3 regions of the Achromobacter sp. F4_2707 genome follow, and region 1 is predicted to be linked to each of the others. Evidence: predicted binding sites of a transcription regulator. Region 1 holds the regulator's gene; each other region holds the start of a gene.
The links. The regulator HrcA, encoded in region 1, represses chaperone genes, less so after heat shock. The targets are predictions, from matches to a motif close to TTAGCACTCNNNNNNNNNGAGTGCTAA.

Region 1 (4,449 bases):
TGTCGAAGTGCACGCTGGCGCCCGACTCAACGCGGCCCAGCGCGGTAATGGTCAGCCCGATGGTACCGTCGTCGGGCAGGACAATAGGGCGGTTCGACAAGGTTTGTGGTGCGACAGGCACTAGCAGTAGCGCCTTGATGCTGGGGTGGACGATGGGGCCGTTCACAGCCAGAGAGTAAGCGGTAGAGCCCGTGGGCGTGGCAATAATGAGGCCGTCGGCGCGTTGGCTGTACATGAAGGTATCGTTCAGTTCCACACGCACTTCTATCATGCCGCCGCGCCCGGCGCGGTTCAGCACAACGTCGTTCAGGGCCAAGCCGGAAAACATGACTTGGCCGTCGCGGATGACGCGGCCTTCGAGCAATATGCGTTCTTCGCCTTCGTACTGGCCGTCAAGAATACGGTGTACGGCATCCAGAGCGTTGTGCAATGGGATGTCGGTGATGAAGCCCAGGCGACCATGGTTGATGCCGACCATAGGCAGATCGTAGACGGCCAGCTGGCGGGCCGCGCCCAGCATGGTGCCATCGCCCCCCATGATGATGGCAAGATCGGCCTGTGCGCCAATCCCAGCGTAATCGGCTACCATGAATTCATTGACGCCGGTGTTGCTGGCTGTGTCGGCTTCGACCAATACTTGGCGCCCCGTGGCGGTGATGGCGGTAGCCAACTCGCGCAACGGTTCATCAAGGCCGCTGTCCTGATAGCGGCCGATAAGGGCGATAGTCTTGAAGTGCATAAAATGAAGCCCGAATATTTGATGGAATAATAGAGTTGATTATAGAGTTGTGACTACCTGCCTGAGCCCGTGCTTTGCCCTATTGAGCTAAGCGAGGCGTGAATTTTTATTAATGTCGTACTGAACTGTAATATGGATGATCGAGCCAAGGCATTGTTGAAAGTGCTGATAGAGCGTTATATCGCGGATGGTCAGCCGGTGGGGTCCCGCACTCTGTCGAAGATGTTCGATCTGTCTCCGGCAACAATCCGCAATGTCATGGCCGACCTCGAAGACCTCGGCCTGATTCATAGCCCGCACACCTCCTCGGGGCGTGTGCCTACCCCACAGGGCTATCGCTTGTTTGTGGATCGGTTGCTGGCGGTACAGAGCTTGCAGGGTCGGCAAGCGGGAAATCTGCCTAGCAAACTCCCGACGACCGACCCTTCCCGTGCGGTATCGGCAGCCGCTACGCTGCTGTCGAATATGTCGCAATTCGCCGGGGTGGTGCTGGCACCCAAGCGCTCGCAGATATTCCGTCAAATCGAGTTCATTCGTTTATCGGAATCCCGGGTGCTGCTCATTATCGTGACGCCCGACGGCGACGTGCAGAACCGCATTCTTTTCGTGAGGCGTGACTATCTCGAACAGGAACTGATTGAGGCAAGTAATTTCTTCAACCAGCATTTTTCCGGCAAGTCTTTCGAGGAAGTGCGCGGCGCGCTCAAAAAGGAACTGTCTTCGCTGCAGGTCGATATTTCACGGTTAATGCAGGCAGCCGTTGAAACCGGTACGAGCGACCCTGATCTCGATGAGTCTGTCGTGATAGCGGGTGAGCGTAAGCTGCTCGATATATCTGACATCGCGTCGGATATGGATCGTTTAAGGCGCATGTTTTCCCTGTTCGAGAAAAAGACGGACCTGCTGCAATTACTGGATGTTTCCAGTCATGCGCAAGGTGTGCAGATCTACATTGGTGGAGACTCAGAACTCGTGCCCCTGGAAGATGTGTCGGTCATTACGGCGCCTTACGGTGTAGACGGCCAAGTGGTCGGCACGCTGGGGGTGATCGGGCCATCTCGCATGGCCTATGATCGCGTTATTCCTATTGTGGACATCACAGCCCGTCTTCTTTCCAACGCCCTGAGTCATCACCACACAACATGAGCTTTTTTGCGCCACGCTATATGGCCGAGCCGGTCGATCCACACGCACTGGATGCAGACCCGCCCGCTCGGTCGGACACGCAAACCGGTGTCCTTTTCATTAATCTGGGCACGCCCGATGCGCCGACCCCCGCAGCGATTCGCCGCTATCTGGCCGAATTCCTTTCAGACCCGCGTGTGATAGAAATTCCCCAGCCCGTGTGGCAGGTAATACTGCGGTTATTCGTGTTGACAAGGCGCCCGCGCGCCCTGCAGCCCCGCTACCAGGATATCTGGTGGGAAGAAGGTTCACCGCTGCTGGTTGCTTCGCGCTGGCAGGCTGAAGGGGTTGAACAGGAGCTCGCGCGCCGTGGGATTCAGATCAAGGCCGCACTGGGCATGCGCTACGGTAATCCCTCCATCGCATCAGCCATGGACTCGTTACGCGATGCGGGTTGCGATCGTATTTTGGTGGTGCCGCTGTACCCACAGTACGCTGCCAGCACCACCGCAACGGCGGTCGACAAAGTCAATGAATATGCCAAACGGCGCCGTAACCAGCCGGAACTGCGTTTTGTGAAACGCTACCCGGATGATCCTGGCTATATCGCCTCTTTGGTAGAAAGCATTCACGCACATTGGCGTGAGCACGGCAAACCCGAACGCCTGCTGCTCAGCTTTCACGGCATACCGCGCATCACGGTGGAAAAGGGCGATACCTACCATCGTGACTGCATGGACACGGTGCGGGCGCTGCGCCAGGCGCTGGGGGAAGACGGCGGCCTGGTGCACTATTCCTTTCAGAGCCGCTTCGGCGCTCAAGAATGGCTCAAGCCCTACACCGAGCCCACCTTGCGCCAATGGGCCAAGGAGGGGGTGAAGAAAGTGGATGCGATGTGCCCGGGCTTTCTGGCTGACTGCCTGGAAACCCTGGAAGAAATACAAGTTGAATGCCGGGATGCCTTTGTGGAAGAAGGTGGCGATACCCTGCGCTACATTCCTTGCCTGAACGGCAACCCTACCTGGATCAGCAGCCTGGCGGATATCGTGGAGCGAAATCTCTGGAAGTAGGCTCTTGAAATTTCCCTGAACACCCCCATAGTTCCTGGATTGCATACTTCTGTTAATGGAGAACTTCTATGTCTGCAACCCAGGAACCTGTGGACCCCAAGCAGGAAAACCAGAAACCGGACACATCTGAAAAGCTTGAGGTCAATGAAGCGCCAACCGAACAGGCCGAGGAATCCAGCGAAAAAGGTGCTGATCAGTCCGGCGCAGCCGAAGAAGAGAATCTCGACGCCATGTTGCAGGCCGCCCAGCAGGAAATCGCCCGTTATCACGAAGAGTTGCTGCGCGCCCGCGCCGAAGTCGAGAACGTGCGCCGCCGCGCTCAGGAAGATGTGGCCAAGGCCCGGAAATTCGGTACGGAAGCATTTGCCGAAAGTCTGATCCCCGTGCGCGACAGCATGGAGGCCGCGCTGGCTCTCACAGACCAGAGCGCCGAAGCCTGGAAGGAAGGGGTGGAAGCCACTTTGCGCCAGTTGAACGGCGCGTTCGAACGCAACCAGATGCGCGAGGTCGCTCCGGTGCCGGGCGACAAGTTCGACCCCCACTTTCATCAGGCGATTTCTTCAGTGCCCTCCGATCAGCCTGAGGGGGCGATTGTGCAGGTGCTGCAAAAGGGCTACACGCTGGCCGATCGCGTATTGCGCCCGGCTTTGGTCATGGTTTCTTCCGGCCAAGCTTGAAAACGGCGAAATCGTCCCCAGTTAGCTAATCATCCACAGTATTAACGAATTTATCTATTCTTTTCGCAGGATCACGAATCATGGGAAAAATCATCGGTATCGACCTTGGCACGACTAACAGCTGTGTCTCCGTTATGGAAGGCAGCAGTGTCAAGATCATTGAAAACGCAGAAGGTACGCGCACTACGCCTTCCATCGTGGCCTATATGCCCGACGGCGAAGTGTTGGTCGGCGCGCCGGCCAAGCGCCAGGCAGTGACCAACCCTGCCAACACGCTGTTTGCAGTCAAACGCTTGATCGGTCGCAAGTTCGACGAGAAAGCGGTGCAAAAGGACATCGAGCTGATGCCCTACAAAATCATCAAGGCTGAGAATGGCGACGCCTGGGTGGAAGCGCAAGGCAAGCAGATGGCCGCCCCGCAGGTCTCTGCCGACGTGCTGCGAAAAATGAAGAAAACCGCCGAGGACTACCTGGGCGAGGAAGTGACGGAAGCCGTGATCACGGTGCCCGCCTACTTTAACGATAGCCAGCGTCAGGCGACCAAGGACGCAGGCCGCATCGCCGGCCTGGAAGTCAAGCGCATCATTAACGAGCCCACGGCCGCCGCTTTGGCGTTCGGCCTGGATAAGTCCGAGAAGGGCGATCGCAAGATTGCTGTATACGACTTGGGCGGCGGTACGTTCGACGTTTCCATTATTGAAATCGCCGATCTCGATGGCGAGAAGCAGTTTGAAGTGCTGTCCACCAACGGTGACACCTTCTTGGGTGGTGAAGACTTCGACCAGCGCATCATTGACTACATCATTGGTGAGTTCAAGAAAGACAGCGGCGTCGACCT
Region 2 (4,449 bases), on a different contig from region 1:
AATTCACGAATACATGCCCAGCTATCTGCACGCCAAAGTAGCCGTCATAGACGGCTACGCCATGGTGGGGTCTTCCAACTTGGACCCTTTCAGTCTGCTATTGGCGCGCGAAGCCAATGTCTTCATTGACGATACAGATTTTGCTGGTAGGCTGAAAGAGGCGCTGGAGGCGGAAATGCGTGTTGGTGCGCGCGTTGTCACTGCGGAACATCTTAAGAAACGCAATATCATTCAGCGTTGGCTTGACGCCGTGTCCTACGCAATGCTGCGCTTTGGCGTAGCGCTGACCGGCAAGTCCGCCCAATACTGATCCCATCCATTAAGATGAGGGGGTTCCGGGGAGAACCCCCTCGCATCTTCGTATTCATAGGGAACTGATGCCCCCTGCTTTCAAGGAGAACGCATGAAGACCAGAGCTGCCGTGGCATGGAAGGCCGGCGAACCGCTGACCATCGAAGAGGTTGAGCTGCAAGGCCCTAAGGCGTTTGAAGTGTTGGTGGAAATCAAGGCCACCGGCATCTGCCATACTGACCTGTACACCTTGTCTGGAGCCGACCCCGAAGGCTTGTTCCCGGCGATTCTTGGCCATGAGGGTGCAGGCGTGGTGTTGGAAGTGGGCGCCGGCGTGACCTCGCTCAAGCCAGGCGATCACGTTATTCCCCTGTACACTCCGGAATGCCGCCAGTGCAAGTCCTGCCTGTCGCAGAAGACTAACTTGTGTACCGCAATCCGCGCCACGCAAGGTAAAGGGCTGATGCCCGATGGCACCAGCCGCTTCACGGTAGGCGGTAAACCCGTGCATCATTACATGGGCACTTCCACTTTTGCCAACCACATTGTGGTGCCGGAAATCGCCTTGGCCAAAGTGCGCAGCGATGCCCCGTTCGACAAAATCTGCTACATCGGCTGCGGCGTGACCACCGGCCTGGGTGCAGTGCTGTATACCGCCAATGTGGAAGCCGGCGCCAATGTGGTCGTATTCGGCTTGGGCGGCATCGGCCTGAACGTGATTCAGGGCGCCAAAATGGTGGGTGCCGACAAAATCATCGGGGTGGATATCAACCCCGAACGCGAAGCCATGGCACGTAAATTCGGGATGACGCACTTCGTTAACCCCAAGGAAGTGGAAAATGTGGTGGATCACATCATCCAGCTCACCGATGGCGGTGCCGATTACTCGTTCGAGTGCATCGGCAATACCGAGGTGATGCGTCAGGCGCTGGAATGCTGCCACCGGGGCTGGGGCCAATCCATCATTATTGGCGTGGCCGAAGCAGGCGCTGAAATTTCCACCCGCCCCTTCCAATTGGTAACGGGGCGGGTCTGGAAGGGCTCCGCCTTCGGCGGCGCCCGTGGCCGTACCGACGTGCCGCGCATTGTTGACTGGTACATGGAAGGCAAGATCAACATCGACGATCTCATCACCCACACCCTGCCGCTGGAACGCATCAATGAAGGCTTCGACCTGATGAAGCGCGGGGAATCCATCCGTTCGGTCGTGGTGTATTAAGGAAATACTGATCGCAGCTTCGTCTGCGTGCATCTGCGGGCCGGCGTGAAGGGCGGGCGCAACGCGGTGCGGTGGCTATGGCTGTCGCTGAGGTTAGCGCCTGGCAACCCACCCCAGCCCGCAGGGCGTGCGTATCGCTTGGTGTATTCCGTATTACGCAGGGGAATCTGAAAGGGGCTTTGCGCAGCATGCATCGACAAGCTCGGACGATTTGCGTTGATGCAAATCCTTGCGATCGCTTTGGTTGTCGCTCTGTGTATTCAGTGTTTCCCGGGGCGCCCTGAATGGGCTTCGCACAGCATGTGTTGGTGGGCTCGGGATGTGCTGAGTGAGATATAGATTCAATAAGGAAATTTAAATGACGACGGATACTCTTGAAGTAGTCAGCCGCCATCGCTGCTTTGGCGGCACACAATTTTTTTACAAGCATCATTCTCGTGCCATCGGCCTGCCGATGGGGTTCTCGGTATTTGTGCCGCCTCAGGCCGAACAGGGTCGGGTGCCGGTTTTGTTCTACTTGGCCGGGCTCACCTGCACCGAGGAAACCTTCATGATCAAAGCGGGGGCGCAACGCCGTGCTGCGGAACTGGGGCTGATGCTGGTTACGCCGGATACTAGCCCCCGTGGCGCCGGCGTTCCCGGCGAAGATGACGATTGGGATTTCGGCACCGGCGCAGGTTTTTACCTGGACGCCACTCAGGAACCGTGGTCCAAGCATTACCGCATGGAAAGCTATGTGACCCAGGAGCTATTCGAAATCGCCACCACACAATTGCAGGGCGACGCCGCGCGCGCAGGAATTTTCGGCCATTCCATGGGCGGCCATGGCGCCTTAGTGCTGGCTCAGAGGCACCGCAATCTCTACCGCTCGGTATCCGCATTTGCACCAATCGCCGCGCCGATGCAGTGCCCATGGGGAGAGAAAGCGTTTACAGGCTACTTGGGTGACGACCGTTCTGCATGGGCTCAGTACGACGCCTCAGAATTGATGGCGGCGTCATCCTGCCCCTACCCGGAAGGTATTCTCATCGACCAGGGGCTGGCGGACAACTTCCTCGAAAACCAACTCAACCCCGAGGCATTCGAGGCAGCATGTAAGAAAGCCGGCCAACCCCTCACCCTGCGCCGCCATGAAGGCTACGACCACGGCTACTACTTCATCTCCACCTTCATGGACGACCACCTGGCCTTCCACGCCAAACAACTCTAAACGGGGTCTGTCCCGGTTTTTGCATTTTTTGCGGTAACCTTACAATAACCTTAAACGGGGACAGACCCCGTTTAAGGAACTTGTAAGTCGAGAGAGCGTCTAATTTTCTATTAGCACTCCCGGCTCTAGAGTGCTAACATCAAGAGATCAATAGAATTATTTTCGTGAGGAACAGTCATTACGATGAATTCAAGTGCAAACGCCCTTACGCTGACTCCCCAGAACACTCTGGCAGTCGCTATTTCCAATCCCGGCGCTCTGGGTACGATCGAGGCCTATATCAGCGCCGTCAACCGTATTCCTATGCTGACGCCAGAGGAAGAAGTTTTGCTGGGGCGGCGCTTGCGTGATGAATCCGATCTGGACGCCGCTCGGCAGTTGGTGATGTCCCACTTGCGCTTGGTGGTGTCCATCGCCCGGCAGTATCTGGGTTACGGGCTGCCGCACGCCGATCTTATCCAAGAAGGCAATGTCGGTCTCATGAAAGCAGTTAAGCGCTTTGATGTGGATCGCGGGGTGCGTCTGGTGTCGTTCGCCGTTCACTGGATCAAAGCCGAAATCCACGAATACATCATTCGCAACTGGCGCATGGTGAAGGTGGCGACCACCAAAGCGCAGCGCAAGCTGTTTTTCAACCTGCGCCGCATGCGCCCCGATGGGCAGACGCTGGATACCGAACAAGTGAATGAAATCGCGCGTGAACTTAACGTGCGCCCTGAAGACGTGAGCGAAATGGAAGTCCGCATGTCGGGCAGGGAATTTGCTCTGGAAGCGCCTGCGGATGACGATGAAGCGTTCGCGCCTATTTCTTATTTATCCGACGAAGGGCACGACGAACCCTCTCAGGTGCTGGAGCGTCGTGAGCACGACCATCTGCAAGGCCCGGGCTTGGCCAAGGCGCTTGAAACGCTGGACCCGCGTTCGCGGCGTATCGTGCAGGCACGCTGGTTGCAGGACGATGGTGGCATGACATTAACGGAACTTGCAGGCGAGTACGGTATTTCCGCTGAACGCGTGCGCCAGATCGAAGCTGCTGCGTTCAAAAAGCTGCGGGCTGCGTTGCAGTAAGGCCGGGTCAAGTATCCGCCGTAAATCCTGCGCTTCTTTTAGTACAGAAAGCGGTCTGATACAAATTGTTTCATAAAACCCGGTGTTGGAACTGAACCAAGCTGACAATCAGCTGACTAACTTAAACAGGCATCCCATGCAGCGCACTGCGCGTACTACGGAACTGTCTTCCGCTTCACGATATGCTTCTTCCCCTCCCTTCTGAAGCGGATGTTTTAAAGGCACCTCCCCGGTGCCTTTTTTTTATCTGAATGCCCGCCGGTAGTTGCCGCGCCCTAGATCAACCCTACCCAATGATCCGCCAGCAATGCGCCAAACAACAAGGCGAGGTAAATAATGGAATAACGGAACAAGGCGCGCGAGCGTTCGTCGCTGTAGTGCAGATAAAGCTCCCATGAACGCCAGACAAAATAACCGCTCAGGCCGACGGCGGCCACCAGATACAGCGGCCCGCTCATACGCACGATAAAGGGCATGATGGCGGCGGCGAACAGGGCGATGCTGTAGAGCAGAATGTGCAGCCGTGTGAACTGCGGGCCATGGGTGACAGGCAGCATGGGCAGGCCTGCCAGTTTGTAGTCGTTGTTGCGATACAGCGCCAGCGCCCAGAAGTGGGGAGGCGTCCAGATAAAGATGATGAGCACCAATAGCCAGGCGCCGG
Region 3 (4,449 bases), on a different contig from region 1:
AACACGGGGTCTCAAGAGCAAAGCCGTTGCGGCACACCATGGGCCGCCCCGTTACTTCTTCAGCAAGTGCTCCAGCGCCGGCCCAAGCTCTGGGTAGCGCCATGCAAACCCACTGCCCTGGGTGCGCTGTGGTTTCAATCGTTGGCCACCAAGCAGCAATGTCGACATTTCACCCAGAGCCAGGCGCAATGCCCATGCGGGCACGGGGAACAGCGCAGGCCTGCGTAGTGCGTCAGCCAGTGTTTTGGTGAATTCAATATTGCGCACCAGGCCCGGCGCACAGGCGTTAAAGGCGCCGCTGCAATCTTGGCATTGCAGCAGATGGTCGATCAGCGCCACCTCATCGTCAATGTGTATCCAGGGCATCCACTGTTGCCCGTCGCCCAGCCTCCCACCCAACCCCATGCGAAAGGGTGGCAATAGCCGCGCCAACATGCCCCCTTGAGGGGCCAACACCGGCGCCGTCCGAACTAATGCGACGCGCACCCCCCATTGGCGCGCCCGCTCAGCCTCTTGCTCCCAGACCACACACATTCTGCTGCCAAAGTCGGCTTCTCCCGCTGCGCTATCCTCAGTCAGCCATTCATCGCCACGGTCGCCATACCAGCCAACCGCCGAGCCTGACAACAGCACTCGGGGCGGGACGGGCTACCGCCCGATCCAGTCCACCAAAGTGCGCGTCAGGTCTACGCGGCTGTGCCAGATCACTTGGCGGCGTTTTTAAGTCCATGTGCGATCCGCGATAGGCGCACCGGCCAGATTCACTACGGCATCAATGGGTATTTCATCATCCAGCTCTTCCCGCTTCCTGATACCCCGCGCACCGCTACACAAAGCGGCGACTTTTTCAGGCGTGCGGCTCAGCACATATAACTTATGGCCCTGCCGCTGCCAGTACTGGCAAAGGTGCCGCCCAGCCTTAATGTGCAGGGTCCTGGCGCGAGTGCTCCACCCAGATCAGCTCTGACGTGTCGACGCCCAATGCCTCGGCGCGCGCGACAAGATCTTCGCGCACAGATTCGTCAATTTGCTTATCGCGCGCCAGAATCCACGCATAACTTGTATCAGCCCCGATTACCAGCGCCCAACGGTAGTCGGGGTCCAGAGCAGCGATGTGATAACCGCCGTAAAACGGCCCGAAGAAGGAGACCTTGAGAGAACCCGTATTGCTCGAACCAGTAAACAGTGCGCGTCCCACCGCCTCGCGCCATTTGTCCTTGGCAGGTAAATAGCCACGATTCACCACACGGATACTGCCGTCATCCTGGGCGGTATACAGGGCGGAAACATCCGTCATTCCCCGCTCAAATGAATGGTCCAACCGTGCGATTTCATACCAACGCCCCTCGTAACGTTGTACATCGAAAGGCGTAACGGCGGTCACTCCTTCTGGCGGCTGGGTGCTGGCACACCCTGCTACAGCGAACACGAGACTCGCAATACCCAGCCCCCGCAACCAGCGCCTTTTTTCAGTCAACAGACCCAAAACGCGAGAGAACAATGCATGAATGACGTTGTTCATAAGGATTTTCCTTTTTTTGTGAGAGGTTGGTCTTGCGCCCGTGGCGCAGTTCGAATGACCAGGACTGATGCCAATCACTCGGCACTTGTTCCCACTGACAGATATGTCCGTGTCAATTGTCCGGAACTCCCCATGAGGTGTCTAGCATTGCCACATTAAGCCACACAATTTTTATGACGACATGAAAACACGGTTTTGCCCGCAAGAATACAATTTCAGACCGGTGTTTGAAGCCGACTCTCGCGCAGTACTACGCGGTAACCACCCTATCCTTGCCCTGATTCTTAGCGGTGTACAGGGCGGCATCCGCCCGCCTGATTGCATCCTCGGGAGACTGGTCTTCCTGTTTCATCACAGTCAGGCCGATGCTCGCCGTGACGACAATGTGCTCGCCAGAGATGCGGCGCAACTCTGTCCTAAGACATCGATGCAAATGCTCAACAATCCGCTGCGCTTGTTCAAGCATGGTGTTGGGCAACGACACCACAAACTCATCGCCCCCGAATCGGCACACCGTGTCGGAGTGTCGAAGTTCGGCACGGCAAATATTGGCCGCCGCCTGGATGATCGCGTCGCCTGCATGATGGCCCTGTGTGTCATTGATTTTTTTGAGGTTATCCAGATCAAAGATGAACACCGAGGTGGGTATGGAATACTTCACCCAAGAGTCATACTGCTGATTCAAATCATGCTGAAGCTTGCGTCGATTAAAAAGCCCGGTCAGTTGATCCGTGTCGCTGAGCTCTCGTAGCTTTCGTTCCAGCTGATAGCGCTCAGAAATATTGCTCGCCACCCAAAGAACGACCTCTTCCCCATCGACCAGAAAGTCCAGCGCCTGAATCCGCCCCTCAAACCAGATCGGCTTCAGGGGGCCGTCATCGGTCAAACCCTTCACATCTTTGTTGCTGAGCTCATATTCCTCGATCAACAACTCACGGGATTCCAGCGCCCTGGCAATTTGCTGTAGAAACCACCTTGCTTTATCCGGGACCACCAGATCTAAGATATTCGCCCCCACCAGGCCACTGCCGTCGTGGTAATAACGCTTATCCCGGCCACCAAAGACAGCAACGTATTTCCCACTGCGGGACAAAACAAAAGCAGGGTCCGGCAACGCCCTGAGAAGTGCCTTCAGCTGTTCGACTATCATCATGACGCACTTCTTCTGGTTTGCTTACCGGCAGGTTAATAAGGGAAGTTGCTGAAGCCATCGAGTGAACGCGGATCATACAGCAGCCAGAGTGCTGCGCGTTAGCACATTCCAAGCAATTTTTTTCCACCCCCCTCTTGGATTTCTTAAAGACGTCCCCATATAGGCTGAGTCGGCCCAAAGTCGACAAAGGATCGGGGAAGAGGGGTTGCCGACAAAAAAGCAACCAGGCAAGCGAGTGTGGCCTCTCCCCCCTTGAAGATTCCAACTTCGTCCTTATAATTAGCACTCGACGGGGGTGAGTGCTAACACCTCCCCCGGTAAACGAACTAATCAACCATTGTTTTACTCACAGGAGTTCCTTCATGGCACTGCGTCCTTTGCACGATCGCGTGATCGTCAAGCGCCTGGACAACGAGCGCACTACTGCCTCTGGCATCGTCATCCCCGAAAGCGCAGCCGAGAAGCCCGACCAGGGTGAAATCCTGGCTGTCGGCACCGGCAAGCGCACCGAAGACGGCAAAGTTCTGCCGCTGGAAGTGAAAGTCGGCGAGAAGATCCTGTTCGGCAAGTATGCCGGCCAGACCGTTAAGGTTGATGGCGAAGAAGTGCTCGTCATCCGCGAGGACGAAATCCTCGCCGTGATCGAGTAAACCAGACACGAAGAATCTCAAGGAAACAGAAATGTCCGCAAAACAAGTTTATTTTGGTGACGACGCCCGTACCCGCATCATCCGCGGCGTCAACACTCTGGCCAACGCTGTTAAGACCACTCTGGGCCCCAAAGGCCGCAACGTGGTGCTGGACCGCTCCTTCGGTGCACCGACTGTCACCAAGGATGGTGTGTCGGTTGCTAAGGAAATCGAACTGAAAGACAAGTTCGAGAACATCGGCGCTCAGTTGGTGAAAGAAGTTGCAGCCAAGACTTCCGACAACGCTGGTGACGGTACCACTACCGCTACCGTGCTGGCTCAGGCCATTGTTGAAGAAGGCCTGAAGTACGTTGCCGCCGGCATCAACCCCATGGACCTCAAGCGTGGTATCGACAAGGCCGTTGGCGTTGCTGTCAGCGAGCTGCAGAAGATCTCCAAGCCTTGCACCACCAGCAAGGAAATCGCTCAGGTTGGTTCCATCTCTGCTAACAGCGATGCATCCATCGGCAAGATCATTTCCGACGCCATGGACAAGGTTGGCAAGGAAGGCGTGATCACCGTTGAAGACGGCAAGTCGCTCGAAAACGAACTGGACGTCGTGGAAGGCATGCAGTTCGACCGTGGCTACCTGTCGCCCTACTTCATCAACAACCCGGACAAGCAAGTTGCTGTCCTGGATGATCCGTACATCCTGATCCACGACAAGAAGATCAGCAACATCCGCGATCTGCTGCCCATCCTGGAGCAAGTCGCTAAGGACAGCCGTCCGCTGCTAATCGTGGCTGAAGACGTTGAAGGCGAAGCCCTGGCAACCCTGGTTGTGAACAACATCCGTGGCATCCTGAAGACCACTGCTGTTAAGGCTCCTGGCTTCGGCGACCGCCGCAAGGCCATGCTGGAAGACATCGCCATCCTGACCGGCGGTACTGTTATCTCCGAAGAGACCGGCATGTCGCTCGAAAGCGTTACGCTCGACCAGCTGGGTCAAGCCAAGCGCATCGAAGTGGCCAAGGAAACCACCACCATCATCGATGGTAGCGGTGATGCCAAGTCCATCGAAGCTCGCGTTAAGCAAATCCGCGTTCAGATCGAAGAAGCCACTTCCGATTACGACCGCGAGAAGC

Region 2: a site for HrcA is predicted at 2,831-2,857, ahead of rpoH (RNA polymerase sigma factor RpoH). Genes of this name have one in related genera too.
Region 3: a site for HrcA is predicted at 2,955-2,981, ahead of VRY85_RS05295 (co-chaperone GroES). Genes of this name have one in related genera too.

What each region holds. Positions count from the first base shown of each region.
Region 1 is NZ_JAZDRJ010000005.1:105,980-110,428, reverse strand. It holds gene VRY85_RS06590 (NAD kinase) at 1-739, opposite strand, end outside; gene hrcA (heat-inducible transcriptional repressor HrcA) at 872-1,885, shown strand; gene hemH (ferrochelatase) at 1,882-2,934, shown strand; gene grpE (nucleotide exchange factor GrpE) at 3,003-3,611, shown strand; gene dnaK (molecular chaperone DnaK) at 3,692-4,449, shown strand, end outside.
Region 2 is NZ_JAZDRJ010000002.1:222,150-226,598, reverse strand. It holds gene clsB (cardiolipin synthase ClsB) at 1-310, shown strand, start outside; gene VRY85_RS03055 (S-(hydroxymethyl)glutathione dehydrogenase/class III alcohol dehydrogenase) at 404-1,510, shown strand; gene fghA (S-formylglutathione hydrolase) at 1,869-2,720, shown strand; gene rpoH (RNA polymerase sigma factor RpoH) at 2,904-3,788, shown strand; gene cyoE (heme o synthase) at 4,064-4,449, opposite strand, start outside.
Region 3 is NZ_JAZDRJ010000004.1:67,295-71,743, forward strand. It holds partial or broken gene VRY85_RS05280 (TIGR01777 family oxidoreductase) at 52-930, opposite strand; gene VRY85_RS05285 (lipocalin family protein) at 920-1,522, opposite strand; gene VRY85_RS05290 (GGDEF domain-containing protein) at 1,773-2,675, opposite strand; gene VRY85_RS05295 (co-chaperone GroES) at 3,038-3,325, shown strand; gene groL (chaperonin GroEL) at 3,357-4,449, shown strand, end outside.